Regions from separate parts of the Clostridium budayi genome, predicted to be linked through region 2. Evidence: riboswitches for the same ligand, from Rfam matches in the RefSeq annotation. Region 2 holds a riboswitch; the other holds the start of a gene.
The links. Region 2 has a riboswitch for lysine ahead of lysA (diaminopimelate decarboxylase). Riboswitches for the same ligand answer to the same signal wherever they lie in the genome.

Region 1 (8,002 bases), 760 kb from region 2:
AGTTCAATTCCATTTTCTTGTCTTTCAAGTTCTTTCTCTATAAGAGAATATACTTCGTTGTCATTTTTTGATATTTGATCAAAATTCATTTTATCACCCCAAAATTTATTTATTATTTAAGATTATAATTATTTATACATATTTTTTCAATCTTTTTAAAATAATTTTCCTATTATTCTTATTATATTCATATTGTTTTCTACATTTAAAAAATATAAATCTCATATCTTTATTATATAGCAATTTTTTTATGATATAATACAATTACAATTTAATATGAGGGGTTGATGGCTTTTGGACATAAATAAATTACTACATTTATCTACTTATGCTGGTAAAATAATGCTCCAAAGTGGTGCAGAAATATATAGGGTAGAAGAAACTATTTGCAAAATATGCGAATCTTATGATATAGATGAAGCAAGTAGCTTTGTAACACCGACGGGCATTATGGTTTCTATTTGCTATAACAATCAAACTTACTCCTTTATAAAAAGGGTTACCGTAGGAGGAGTAGACTTACATAAGATTGAGCGAATAAATGACTTATCTAGGAGAATAGCCGCTATTAAACCATCTTTCGATTTAATAGAAGATGAACTTAGAGAAATAAATAATACACCAAGATATTCTTATTCATTTACGTTATTTGCGTCAGCGCTTGCAGCTGGCTGTTTTTGTTACCTTTTTGGAGGTAATATTTATGATTCTATTGCTGCTTTTTTAATTGGAATATTAATAAAAATTTTAGCAATTGAGTTCGAGAAAATGTCATTAAACGAATTTTTTATTAACACAATTTGTGCAGGAGCTGCGGCCACATCTGCAATTTTGTGTTTGAATTTAGGTTTTGTGACTAATATAGATAACACTATAATAGGTTCTATTATGCTTTTAGTACCTGGTCTTGCTATTACAAATGCTATTAGAGATATGATAGCTGGAGATTATTTAGCTGGAATTATAAAAACTAGCGAAGCATTTTTAGTTGCAATTGCTATTGCAGTTGGTACTGGTGGCGTTATTAGCTTCTGGCTTAACGTTTTAGGAGGTGTTTAAATGATAATTTTAGAAACTCTCCTTTCATTTATAGCAACATTTGGATTTGGTGTAATTTTTAATATACATGGAAAAAATCTTTTATTTGCTTCAATCGGTGGTGCTATCAGTTGGTTTGTATATGCACTTTCATTGAAATTTGCTCTATCTGTACCAGCATCTATGTTTATTGCCGCTGTTGCTTTTAGTATATATTCTGAAATACTTGCAAGAAAATTAAAAACACCAGTTACAACACTTGTTATAACTGCTTTAATCCCTCTTGTGCCTGGTTCTGGAATGTACTATACGATGTATCAAGTAGTAACTGGTGATGTTGATAAAGCACTAGAACTTGGTTTAAACACTCTAGCAAGTGCAGGCTCTTTAGCACTTGGAGTAATTTTTGTTTCAACAATAACTAGAAGATATTATAGCGTAAAACTTAAACTTAAAAATAAGAAAAAGCTTGAAAATTAATCAAGCTTTTTTTATTTATTTTAAAATATTATTTAGTCCATTTAACTTTTTATTTAATTCTTCTATATCAACAACTTCTTCAAACTCACTTGAAGGGAATTTAATATCTTTTTTAGTCTCAATATATTTATTTAAAGCACTACTACCTCTTGAAAACTCGCATAATTCAACACTTAAAAGACATTCCATAAAGTATAAATCCCTAAAATCACTGTATTCTTTTAATACATCTTTAATAACAGTACTTTCTTCACTATAAAGTCCCCTTTGATGAAGCGCTTTAATCTTATTTAGTAATAATCTTTTATATATATTTTCATCACTATTTTCGTCTCTCTTAGTTAGAGCTTTATCATAGCTCTTAATAGCTTCTTTATAATTTCCTATCTTTCCATATTCATTTCCTAATTTAAAATAGTAATTAAGATTTTTAAAACTATCACCTAAATTAATTAAGGTGTCTATCTTCTCTTTAGTACTTTCTAAAATAGCAAATGAGTACTTATCATTTTCATAGCTATATATTTCTATATCAGTAAATCCTATAGACTTTCCACCATAATTTTTATAAATACTTTCATATATACCATCACAAATATTTTCATTAAACCTTATATTAGAATCTTTTTTAAATAATCTTAATGAGTTATAAGACATTCTTCTTTTTCCTTCTATAATTGAAATTTTTCTAATATAAAGCCCCTTAAAATCATCAGCTTCATTTAAAATTTTAATAATATTTTCTTTTCCATCATCTGATAAAATCTCTTCATTATTTAAAATTAATATCCATTTAGAATTAGACTTATCAATTAATATATTTTTATAATTACAGTTTTCCTTATAATCATATATATTCGTATTATTAAAACTTCTTACTGCTTCTAAATTATCTTTCAATCCAATATTTAAAACATTTATTTCATCTGCTATATCTTTAATACTATCTAACAATTCTAGTATATTATCGCTATCATTTTTAGCCATTATACAAACGCTTAATAAAGTCTTTTTCATTATATATTCCTCCTATATTTTTCTTCTAAAATATATATGAAAAAAACTTATGTAATATTACAAAATATTTTAAACAAGATGCTCTCAGCTTCAAATCAATCTGTATTTATCTATATCTTACTTTTTTCCATTTTCTAACCTTTGTTCTAAATGATTTAAATGGTGCAACAGTATTAACATGAATCCATCTCCATATTGGCCAATTTGATGGAGTTGATGATGACCATTTCCTTCCTCCTCTATGAAATAGTTCTTCATCTGTATAATTGTTTATTAATTTTATAATTTCTTCTTCCTTCTTTATAAATTCAGCACATAATTCTTTAAGCGTAAATTTGCTATATTCTTCGTAAAAACTATTATATAAACCACCAAGATTATTCCATTTATACTCTGGAGTTGGAGTTATGACAATCTTCCCTTCCTGTTCTTCTCTTTCCCAGCTAAGTAATAAATTCATCCATCCTAATTGATATGCAATCATTTGATTTGGAGTTCTATCCACTTCATCTAGTAATATATCTTTATCCTTTTCATCAATATCATCAAATTCTTGTATAAATAATTTAGCACGATTTGAAATTTCTAAAATTAATTCCTGTTTATTCTGATATCCTATCATTTTTTCACCACTTTCTAATTCTCATTCATCAATATAACTAAATCTTAACTGCAATTATTCTTTATATTATTATTGTACATAATATATGGATTATAATTCCAGCAAAAATATAAATATAACATCATTTAATGATGCATGAATTAAATTAGCTATTTTTTATTTAAATTGGGTTATATGAATAAAAATAAAGAGTGCCAATCATTTTGACACTCTAAAATATCTTTTAAACTTCTTCTATTTTATTTTTATGATGGTTATATATATAGAATGGAATTCCTATTAACATAAGTATGAATCCCCACATTACTGTTTCAGCTCCAGAACCATATATAGTCCATATTGAATAAATAAATGCTAATAGTGGAACTATAGCTCTTTTTATAAATATTTTAAACGTAAATTCTTTTTCACCCTTAAACATTAACATTATTTCAGCAGCTGATGTTAAAAGGTATATTGGTAAGAATGATAAAGTAGCTAATATGGTAATAAAAGTAAATGCCGAAACCATGCTCTTTTGGAAGTTCATGATTAAAAGAATATTTACTAAAACTGATCCCATTATTAAAGCATTTGCTGGAGTTTCATATTTTGGATGAAGTTTTCCAAAGAATTTAGGGAATACCCCATCTTCTCCGGCTGCAAAAGCCACACGAGCAGTTGATAAAAGCCATCCGATTGTTGTTCCAAGTATACATACAACTACAGCTATAGTTATTGGCTTACCAATTGCTGTTCCTAAGAACTTTGTTAATATATCAGTAAGTGGTGCTTGACTATTTGCAAGTTCTGCATTTGACATTGCTCCCATACTAGCAACACTTATTAAGATATATACTATAGCAGCAATTATCATTCCATATATTGTACTCTTCTTTACATTCTTTTCTGGATTTTTTATTTCTCCAGCAGTAACTGTTGCACTTTCAAGACCAACAAAAGCCCAAAGTGTTGATGTAGCTGCAAGTGAAACTGTTCCTAATCCTTTTCCTTCTGGTATTAAAGGTAATATGTTTGCTGAATCAAAATTAATAAATGCTACTATAATAAATATTGCAAAAAATGCAATTTTAAATACTGTAGCTATAGTTTGAAGCTTTCCTGCTTTTTTTACACCTATTATATTTATAATTGTAAATATCCATAATATTGCACTAGTATATATTATTGAAGCTAATGGATCTCTTAAAAATGGAATAACAGCTGCACTATAACTTGAAAGTGCTACTATTATAGCTGCATTTCCAATCCAAGAACCATTCCAATAAAGCCATGCACTTAAAAATCCCGTAAATTCACCAAATGCTATCTTTGTATATTGATATGCTCCTCCAGTTGTAGGATATTTTGAACCAAGGTTTGCAAAAGACATTGCAATAAGTATTGATCCTGCTGTTGTTAATACCCAAGCTATAATCGTTGCAAGTGGTCCTGATAATTGTGCTAATGTTGCAGGAAGCATAAATACTCCTGAACCTATCATGTTACCACATACAAGCATAGTGGCCATAAACAAGCTAATTTCTTTTTTTAAGTTTCTTTCTTCCATGTTCCCCTCCTAAGTAAATTCGGGCAAAAAAATAAGCCCTAAAGCTATAAACTTTGAGCTTGCATAAATTTATTACAAACACAAAGATAGCTCACCACATAAGTATTGTGGCAGTTTTGCATATGTTATATACAAACCCAACATATACTCTTAAAGCATTAAGTATATATTTCGGCAATAATACCTTTTTTATTAAATCATCGTGCTTACCTCATTAATAATACTCTTTATTATTGCGACCTCTATCTTATATCAATTAATAATATTTTAATTTTTTATTAACTCAGTCAATTGTATAAAAAATATTTATACTTGTCAATTATTTTTTAAATTTGTCTTATTATGTAAGATTCTGCCTATTAACTTCTTTATTCAAAAAAACTTTATATTCTTTTAAACTTAGTGTATTAAGTGTTAATAACAAGTTCACTAGTTCAGCTTATAATTTAAAAATCGTTTCAAAAAAAATCATTATAGAGGTGGAATTTATGAAAATTTCTCATTTATTAATTGGGAAACCATTAATGACAAAAGAACTTAAAAATCAAAAATATAATGCATTGTGGGGACTTCCTATATTATCAAGCGATGCTATATCTTCTGTTGCTTATGCAGGAGCTGCAATACTTGGTGTTTTAATACCCTACGCAGGACTTGCATCATATAAGTACATGTTATTAGTTACAATAGCTATATTGCTTTTAATGTTCTTTTTAATATGTTCTTATAAACAAGTTATAGATTGCTATCCAACTGGAGGTGGTGCTTATATAGTTGCCAAAGATAACTTTGGAACAAAAGCTAGCTTACTTGCAGCATCAGCTTTAATAGTAGATTATATACTAACTGTTGCAGTTAGTAGTACTGCAAGTTGTGATGCTATAACATCAGCATTTCCAGTTCTTTCTAAATATAAGATTATTATTACAATATTACTTATATTATTTTTAACTATTGGAAACTTACGTGGAATTAGAGAGTCTTCAAAGCTATTTGGTATTCCTACTTATCTTTTCGCATTTTCTATTATCTTTATGATAGTAGTTGGTATTATAAAAGTTAAAGTTTTAGGATATACTCCAAAGCCAATATATGAACTACCAAGTTTCTCTAAATCCATAACCGCTTTACTATTTTTAAAAGCTTTTGCTTCAGGTTGTACAGCATTAACTGGAATTGAAGCTGTTAGTAATGCAGTTCCAGCTTTTAAAGAACCATCACAAAAGAATGCCAAACATGTTTTATATTTCTTAGGATTATTAGTATTTTTAATACTTGGCGGACTATCATATTTATCAACGCTTTATTATACAATTCCTAATGAATCTCAAACTTTAATATCTCAAATGGCAACTGAAATTTTTGGAAATAATATTTTTTATTATATAATTCAGTTTACAACAGCAATAATATTGCTTATGGCTGCAAATACTGCATTTTCTGGACTTCCTCTTCTTTGGTCAATAATATCAAAGGATGGATTTGCACCAAGACAATTAGGTAATGTAGGAAGGAGACTTAGTTACTCAAATGGTATTATTTTATTATCAACAATTTCAATATTGTTAGTTATTATATTTAAAGGAGATTTAGAGCTATTATTACCACTTTACGCTATAGGTGTATTTATATCTTTTACAGTTTCTCAAAGTGGTATGTTAGTTAAATGGCATAGATTAAGACCAAAAGGATGGAGGCATAAAGCATTTGTAAATGGTGTTGGACTTGTAGTAAGTGCATTTACTTTAATAGTAATTACAGTTTCAAAATTTACTCATGGTGCTTGGATTATATGTATTATAATTCCTATACTAGTCTTTAGTATGCTTAGAGTTAAAAAATATTACGACTATGCATATAACCAATTAAAAATTAATTCTTGTGAAAATATAACTGAATATGCAAAAGTTCCTCATAAAAATCATACAGTGTTACTTATAGATTCTCTTAATAAGAGTTTTGTAAAGTGTTATAACTACGCTAAAACTCTTCAAAGCGATATAACTATAGTTCACGTATCAACTGATCCTAATAATGACATTAAGCTTTCAAAAAGTTTAAAAGACTTTGGAATTTATGAGGAAATAACATTCTTGCCAGCTCCTTATAGAGAAATTCGTACAACATTTTGTAAGTTTCTTCAAAAGATGAGTAGTGAAACTTGGAAGGATGATAAAATAACAGTTGTTTTCCCACAACTTATTTCTAGTCATATTCATGATAATTTTCTTCATAATCAACTTACTTTAATTATGAGGACTTCACTACTTACAAAAAAGCACATTGCAATTGTAACTATACCTTATATCATTAAATAATAAAAAAGGTCAATTTTTACTAAACGTAAAAGTTGACCTTTTTATAATATAATTTTACTTAATATTTCCCTTAAACTTTATCTATGTAATACTTACTTATATAAATATCCCTTATACAATTTAACATTATAAAAGTTATGCTTAAGTAAAATTTATTAACTAAACTTCTTTTGCCTTTAATATCTTTTTAACATTTGAATATCCAACAAAACTTAAAACTATCATTGGTATAACAAAAGGTATATACATTAAGAATAAAACTCCTGCAACTGAATATAATATTCCACCTGTCAGTGCAAATCCAGCTTTATTATTTAAAGCTCCTATTAAATTAAATATAGCTGCAAGTACTACGCAAATCATATGTGGTGTAACAAGTGCTGTTGCTATAGCTCCTCCAACTGCCTCTGCGTCAGATGAAGCGCTAGACATAGCTCCGCCAAAATTAACTATTAAAAATATTGAATATAATACCCCAAGTATAGCTGATATAATTAATACTTTACTTCTTTTCTTCATATTAAATTCCTCCTAAAAACAATTCATATTTGCTATGGTTTTATTATAGGTTTTATTTAATAGAAATTGGTATGCTTAGAGCATACAAATTAAATTCTTGACATATCATTTAATACTCCAAAAATTATAAATATTAAAATACTATATAATATATATCCAAGTAAATTTATTATTCTATTATTACTTTTTATAAATGGTAACTTTTCTTTTACACCTAAAAAATTAGAGTATAAAAAAATAAGTAATAAAATTAAAGTTACCATAGATGCATTCTCTAATATTTCATTTTTAACACCCTCTGTTTCTCTTTCTATAAAAAATGTTAATATTAAAAATACGTATGTTAAAGTAGCTAAAGCAGCCTTCCATTTCTTCCCCGTTCTAAAGCCTGGAATAACTTTATAAAAGTTTTTAATCCTTATTTTTTCTTTCTCTTTTTCATTTTCAATTTTCTTATCT
Region 2 (8,002 bases):
TAAGTTCTCCACGTTTAACTATAAGTTGTCTTCTGCCTAAAATATCTGCTTCAATTTCACCAACTGGTGATTCGTAAGAAGATTTTCCAAGAGTTCCTTTATAGAAAAGTGATGCAATAGGAGCACGCCAGTCAACAATAACTGGCTCAAAGCTTCCTTCTTTAGTTAATCCAAATCTTCCTATATATATTTCTTCAGCGGTTCTATCGCCATCTTCAATAAATGTTACTTTCCCAAAGTATGGTGATTCTTTTAAAATAGTATATTCTTTAAGCTTCTTATCAATACTTTTATATGCCTCTTCTTTTACATAAGCTTCATGGTCAAAGTATTCTAATATTTTATCTTCATCATCTCTATACTCTTCTATAACCTTTTTTCTATAATCAACAATATATTCTGTTATATATTTTCTTTTATTTATATAATTTAATATTTCTTCATTCAATAAACTTATAGTTTGATTTAAGTGTTTTTCTTCTGTCAGAAAATCTAGATTATTATTCACTATATTCTATATCTCCTTTAAATTTAAATTTCATCCTTATCTGGAGTGTTTTCCTCTTCTTTAGTATTGCCATCTTTATTATCTTTTAAAAGGTCTAAGCTTTCTTCATCCACTACAGTTTCTAAGAAAGCAGTTTCTTCATTTGTTCCTTCATTCATAAGAACATCTTCTTTTTTTCTTTCATTTTTGCTTTCTTGAATTATTCTAGCTTCTCTTTTTTCTTTTTCTTTTCTCTTTTCTTCTGCTTCTCTTTTAGCTCTTATTTCTGGATATTTTTCATAAACTATTTCCATGAATTCATCTCCAAAAATTGTTTCTTTATCAAGAAGTACATTTGAAATCTTATCTAATAAGTCTCTATTTTCTTTTAATAACATTCTAGCTCTATTGTGAGCTTCTCTTATTATTTTTAATACTTCTTTATCTACTAATGTTGAAGTTTCTTCACTACAATTTCTAACTGCTCTACCATCTAAATATCTATTTTGAATAGATTCAAGAGCCATCATATCAAATGTATCTGTCATACCATATACAGTTACCATACTTCTAGCTGTTTGAGTTGCTCTTTCAATATCATTTGAAGCACCTGTTGATACTAAGTTAAATACTTCTTCTTCAGCAGCTCTTCCACCTAGCATTACAGTTATTTGATTTAATAACTCTTCTCTAGAAATTAAATACTTTTCTTCTTCTGGTAATTGCATAGTATAACCAAGTGCACCCATAGTTCTTGGTACTATTGTAATTTTATGAACAGGGTCTCCATCTGAAAGTGCTGCAACTAAAGCATGCCCAACTTCGTGGAATGCAACTGCCTTTCTTTCCTTAGGAGATAAAATTCTATCTTTCTTTTCTTTACCTGCTATTATATCTTCAACAGCTTCCCTTAAATCGTCTTGGATAACTTCTTTCCTTCCTTGTCTAACAGCTCTAAGTGCTGCTTCATTCATTATGTTTGCAAGGTCTGCCCCAACTGCACCTGGAGTACTCTTTGCAATTTCTTTTAAATCTACATCTTCTCCAAGTTTAATATCTTTAGCGTGAACTCTAAGTATCGCTTCTCTTCCTGGGAAGTCTGGTCTATCAACTATTACTCTTCTATCAAATCTACCAGGTCTTAGTAATGCTTTATCTAATATTTCTGGTCTATTTGTAGCTGCAAGTATTACTATACCTTTTGATGAATCAAATCCATCCATTTCTGCAAGTAATTGATTTAGTGTTTGTTCTCTTTCATCATTACTTTGAAGTTGGCTATCTCTGCTCTTACCAACAGCATCAATTTCATCTATAAATATGATACATGGTGCTTTTTCTTGAGCATCTTTAAATAGTTCTCTAACCCTCTTTGCACCAGCACCAACAAACATTTCAACGAAACTTGAACCTGCAATTGAGAAGAATGGTACTTTAGCTTCTCCTGCAACTGCCTTGGCAAGTAATGTTTTACCTGTTCCTGGAGGTCCAACTAAAAGTACACCTTTTGGAAGCTTAGCTCCTATTTCTGTATACTTACTTGGATCATTTAAAAAATCAATAACTTCTTCTAATGATTCTTTTGCTTCTTCTTGACCTGCAACATCTTTAAATGTTACTCCAATTTCATCTTCCATATAAACTTTAGCATTATTTTTTCCCATTGACATCATGCCGCCACCCATTTTGCCTGCCATCTTAGAAAATAGGAATCTCCACATAACAAAGAATAATATTATTGGTAATCCATAAATTAATAAGAAATCAAATATAGGTGATTGTTTAGGATTTTGACCTGTTACATCAATGTGTGCTGCGTTAAGTTCTTTAAGTAAATCATCATTTTTAATATTTACAGTATATAAAGTTTTTCCTTTAAGATCACTCTTATCATTTGGAGTGATTATTAAATTATCGCTTGTTATTACAACTTTAGAAATTTGCTCATTTTTAACCATCTCTTGGAACTTGGTATACGTAATTTCTTTATTCATAGAAGTTTCTCTTACGTAGTTAAAAGACGCTATTATAACTAAAGCTATTATAAAATATATAATCCCACTTTTATTTCTTTTTTTATTTTCTTGTTGCATTTACTCCACCTCTCTCTTTTGTATTATTATTCTAGTAAGCCAATTCTATTTAGCGGATATATTCTAATTTGTGCTTTTCCTCTTATATCACTACCATCAATGTACGGATTCTTCCAAAAACGTGCATCATTAGAATTTGCCCTATTGTCTCCTAAGAAGAAATACTTTCCTTCTGGAACTTTATATTCCCCATATGTATCCATTGGATTTTTAACATATGGCTCATCTAATTTCTTTCCATTTACGTATACAACTCCACCATCAATCTTAATTGTATCTCCTGGAAGACCAATTAATCTTTTAATAACTGTTTCATTTAATTCCTTAGAATCAAAAACTACAATATCTCCCCTATGTAGCTTTTCTGGATTGTAAACCCTTGTTACAAAAAGATTGTCACCAACATTTAATGTTGGTTCCATTGAGGAACTAGGAATGTATACTTTAAATATCAAGAACTTGTTAATAAGTACTGCAAGGACAACTGCTATGATTACTGGTAATACCCAATCAAAAAATAAATTGTTTTTCTTAGATAAACTATTCTTTTTATTTCTTTCTGTTCTTTTCTCTGTATAATCTGTAATTTTTATTTCGTTTTTTTCTTCATTCATTATTCCTCCCACATCCCTTTCATAAGCTCATTTATCTCATCAATACGTTTTTGTGTAGCTTCCTTATTAAAGATATATTCTTCCCCAATCTTATAAAGTACATCTCCTTCTTTTAAAGGTTCTTTTACTTTGCTTTTAGGGATTTTTATCATTTTACTACTAGATGTTTCAAGGATATAATGTTCTGATTCTATTCTATCAACTATATATTTTTCCTTCATAAATATATTATCGACCTTTTTAACCTTTCTGAAAATTCCATATTCTTTAATAATTATAACATACTTTTTTGTCAATTTTCTTTCAGTAATATTTAATTTATTAAGGTTTTTGAAAAATTTATTTTCATTTTGTTAATAAGAAAAGCTATTTTCATAAATATCATTCATATATCTATAAGAATGTAATTTATAAAAATAGCTTATATTAATTATCTAATTTATACTACCAAAATTTTTAATAGGTGCAATTCTAATTTGAGTTTTTCCCTCGATGTCTTTTTCATCAATATATGGATTAACCCAATATCTTGAATCAGCTGAATTTGCACGATTATCTCCTAAGAAAAAATACTTTCCTTCTGGAACTTCATAACTTCCAAAAGTTTCTTGCGGATACTTTACATAATCTTCTTCTAACTTTTCTCCATTTACATATAGTGAATCACCATTTATATTAATCTTATCTCCAGGTAATCCTATTACTCTCTTAATCATAGTTTTCTCACATTCCTCATTATAGAAAACTAATATATCCCCTCTTTTAATGTTATCAAAGTTATATACCTTTGTTGCTAAAAATTTATCTCCTACATTTATCGTAGGTTCCATAGAGCCAGTTGGAACTTCAACTCTAAATATTAAGAACTTATTTATAAGCACTGCAACTACAATTGCTGAAGCTATCGGAATAACCCAATTTTTAATAAATCTAACACCCATATTTTCTCCTTATTAACCCACTTCATTTCTTATCATATCTTCATAACTTTCTCTCTTGCATATTACTCTACTCTCACCATCTTTAACCATAACAACTGCTGGTCTTGGAATCTTATTGTAGTTATTTGCCATTGAATATCCATAAGCACCAGTAGACATTACAGCAAGCAAATCTCCGCTTAAAACTGATGGTATTTTTATTCCTTCTAAAAGTATATCTCCAGATTCACAGCACTTTCCTGATATTGTGACCTTTTCTTTTGATTCATATATCATTCTATTTGCAACTATACATTCATACTGAGCATTATATAAAGCAGGCCTTATATTGTCTGTCATTCCTCCATCAACTGAAACATACTTTCTAATAGATGGAATATTTTTTATAGAACCTATAGTATATAGTGTTAATCCAGTATTACCAACTATTGATCTTCCAGGTTCAATTATAAGTGTCGGTCTTTTTAGTCCTATCTCTTTACAGACATTATCTACTTTATTTAAAATAGCTTCGCAATATTCTTTTGTTTCTTTTGGAGAATCATCTTTACTATAATAAATACCAAATCCTCCACCTAAATCTAGTTCTTCAATTAGGTATCCTGTTTTCTCCTCTATTCTTTTCATAAGTTTTATCATTACTTCGGAAGCCTCTTCATAAGGTTCAATATCAAAAATTTGTGAACCTATATGACAGTGAAGACCGCACAAATTAACATTTTTTAATTTTATGGCTCTATTTATTGCATTTATAATATTATCTCCAACTGGTGCAAAACCAAACTTTGAGTCTATTTGTCCAGTTTTTATATACTCGTGAGTATGAGCTTCAATTCCTGGTGTTATTCTTAAATAAATATTTTGAATTCTATCTTGTTCTTTTGCCTTTTGATTTAGCTGCTCTATTTCATAAAGGTTATCAACAACAAAAGTTCCAACACCAAGACGTACCCCCATATCAATCTCTTCTAATGTTTTATTATTTCCATGGAATAGTACCTTATCAAGTGGAAATCCTGCTTTATATGCTGTATAAAGTTCTCCACCTGAAACTACGTCTAAATATAATCCTTCTTCATTTATTAAATTACACATTGCAAGAGTTAAAAATGCTTTTCCTGCATATGCTACTTTATTTCCTCTACTACCACATTTAAATGAGCTATAATATTTTCTACAATTGTTTCTTAAAAATTCTTCATCCATTACATATAAAGGAGTTCCATACTTTTCTACTAACTTTGTAGCTTTTATTCCTCCAATTACTAAAGAATTTTCCTCTGTTTTCATAGTACCAAATAATTTCATAAACGATTCCTCCACTCTATTTTAAGTAAAACAAAACGCCACAGAACAAACTGTGACGGGTAATAGCGTGTGGGGTTATAAGGTCTACTTATCACGTAAAAAATATTCAACAATAAAAAGTATTATAAATACTACTTATATAATTAAATATTAGATATGCAATTCGTCCTTGTAGCTCTCCACGTTATGTGACAGTTATACATATGTTATATGTATACCCAGAGTTATATCTTGCAAATATAACCCTTCGGCCGATTTTCCTTTCTTTTTCCTTCATAGATTGCGTCTCGAGAAAAATACTAATAATTTCGGCACCTCTACCCTAGGGCTGTTTCTTTTACCATAATATTATATTTTTATATTATTGTACCATATTTTTCTATTTTTTCAATAAAATTTTTCATTTAGTTAAAATCTAATACATTTTTCTAAATTTGTATGTATTTTTAAATACCTTTTTCTCTATATACGTCCATAAGGTCTCCCATAATCTCAGCTGATGATGGTGGTGTATAACTTATAACGTTAGCTCCTGCTTCTATTGTTGCTATTATACTCTCTTCTGTTGGTCCACCTGTTGCTATTATAGGAATCAATGGATACTTTTCTCTTATTTTTCTAACTATTCTTGGAGTATTTTTTCCTCCTGAAACATTTAATATAGTAGCACCTGAATTTAATCTATCATCTATATCTGTATCTTCTGATACTATAGTTACTACTATTGGGATATCTACAGTTTTTCTAATTCTTTTAAGAATACTATTTGAAGTTGGTGCATTTACAACTACTCCTATAGCTCCTTTAAACTCTGCATCTAGAGCTAAGTTTACAACTCTTCTTCCTTGAGTTATTCCTCCACCTACTCCACAAAATACTGGAACATCCGCTGCTGTTATTATAGCTTCTGTTATTTTGGGTTGGGGCGTAAATGGATATACCGCCATAATAGCATCTGCATTTGTATTTTTTATCATTGCAACATCAGTTGAAAACATTATAGATTTTATTCTTTTTCCAAAGATTTTTATACCACTACATCTTCTTATTACTGATGGCGCTTCTATTATATGATTTCTCAATGTACCTGATATTTCTGGTACGTATTTTTCATTCTCCTTAATCATTTACTTTCTCCCTCCAAAATATCTAATAACTTTACACTTTATTATAGCCTTAACTTTTATTTCTGAAAATATTTTATATTAAAAAATTTTCAACATTTTATTATAGATAACGTATACATTTATATATTATAATATTTATAACTCTATAAATTGAGGTGAATAGACTGTGATGACAAAACGTAAGCTTTTTTTACCTTACAAAATATTAATTGCTTTATACCTATTTTTTATTGTTACAGCCTTTTTTGTTGATTCACCTAATGAGATTTTAACTGGTTTAAAATCAATTATATTAACTCCAGATATTTTAATAACAGATTATATATCTATTGGGGGAATCGGTGCTACTTTAATAAATGCTGCACTTACTAGCTTAATTAGTATTTTGATATTATACCTTCTAGGTATAAAGCCAAATGGATCAACTATAATGGCCTTATGGCTTATGACTGGTTTCTCTTTCTTTGGAAAAAATATTCTTAATATATGGCCTGTTATGTTTGGTGTTTATTTATTTTCAAAGTATCAAAAAGCTCCACTACTAAATTATGCACTAGTTATGATTCTATCAACAACTCTAGCTCCAACAGTAAGTCAACTTAGATTTACTTCTAATAATATTTTACTAGGATCATTAGGTGGCGGATTAATTGGAGTATTAATAGGTTTTATATTAGCTCCAATTGCAGCTCATTGTATATCCTCTCATGGTGGATATAATCTTTATAATATTGGGTTTGCAAGTGGGCTTTTAGCTACACTACTTATGTCTCTATTTAGATTTGTTGGAATTGATTTTGAAACTCAACTTATATGGAGTACTGGAAATAATAAATTTTTCCTAGTATTTATAATAATAATCTGTCTTTACTTAATAAGTGTTGGAATTTATTTTGGACGAGATATAAAAACAAATTTAACTAAAATAAATAAACAATCTGGTAAGTTAGTTTCTGATTTTTACTTATTATTTGGAAATAGCGCTTATATAAATATGGGGATTATAGGATTATTTTCAACCTTTTACTTAGTTTTAATAGGTGGTGATATAAATGGTCCAACTATCGGTGGATTATTTACTATAATAGGTTTTGGATGCTTTGGTAAACACTTATTAAACATTATTCCTGTAATGCTAGGTGCAACAATCGCTGCTTCAATTAGTGTATTTAATATCACTGATGAAGGAATTCTTTTAGCAATATTATTTAGTACTTGCCTTGCTCCTATCTCAGGTAAATTCGGATGGAAAATAGGGATAATTACTGGAATGCTTCATGTAGCATTAGTATCAAATGTAGGATATCTTCATGGGGGGCTAAATCTTTATAATAATGGACTTGCAGGTGGTTTTGTCGCAATGATTATACTACCAATTATAACTACTTTCAAAAGAGAGGTTCGCACAGATGAAATTTAAAACTGAAAAAAA

Region 1: it holds a riboswitch for lysine, as region 2 does, so the genes downstream of both, ACZ5TJ_RS06445 (APC family permease) here and lysA (diaminopimelate decarboxylase) in region 2, are expected to answer to the same signal.

Annotation. Positions count from the first base shown of each region.
Region 1 is NZ_AP042456.1:1,371,270-1,379,271, reverse strand. Features, by position in the region: gene ACZ5TJ_RS06470 (serine hydroxymethyltransferase) at 1-89, opposite strand, end outside; gene ACZ5TJ_RS06465 (threonine/serine exporter family protein) at 295-1,059, shown strand; gene ACZ5TJ_RS06460 (threonine/serine exporter family protein) at 1,063-1,518, shown strand; gene ACZ5TJ_RS06455 (hypothetical protein) at 1,534-2,535, opposite strand; gene ACZ5TJ_RS06450 (ClbS/DfsB family four-helix bundle protein) at 2,642-3,157, opposite strand; gene ACZ5TJ_RS06445 (APC family permease) at 3,381-4,706, opposite strand; lysine riboswitch at 4,786-4,959, opposite strand; gene ACZ5TJ_RS06440 (APC family permease) at 5,195-7,024, shown strand; gene ACZ5TJ_RS06435 (hypothetical protein) at 7,184-7,543, opposite strand; gene ACZ5TJ_RS06430 (serine/threonine-protein kinase) at 7,633-8,002, opposite strand, start outside.
Region 2 is NZ_AP042456.1:609,074-617,075, reverse strand. Features, by position in the region: gene ACZ5TJ_RS02885 (HelD family protein) at 1-508, opposite strand, end outside; gene ftsH (ATP-dependent zinc metalloprotease FtsH) at 532-2,580, opposite strand; gene lepB (signal peptidase I) at 2,607-3,194, opposite strand; gene ACZ5TJ_RS02870 (DUF3006 domain-containing protein) at 3,194-3,415, opposite strand; gene lepB (signal peptidase I) at 3,629-4,135, opposite strand; gene lysA (diaminopimelate decarboxylase) at 4,148-5,443, opposite strand; lysine riboswitch at 5,608-5,771, opposite strand; gene ACZ5TJ_RS02855 (beta/alpha barrel domain-containing protein) at 5,890-6,570, opposite strand; gene ACZ5TJ_RS02850 (DUF1576 domain-containing protein) at 6,740-7,990, shown strand; gene ACZ5TJ_RS02845 (hypothetical protein) at 7,980-8,002, shown strand, end outside.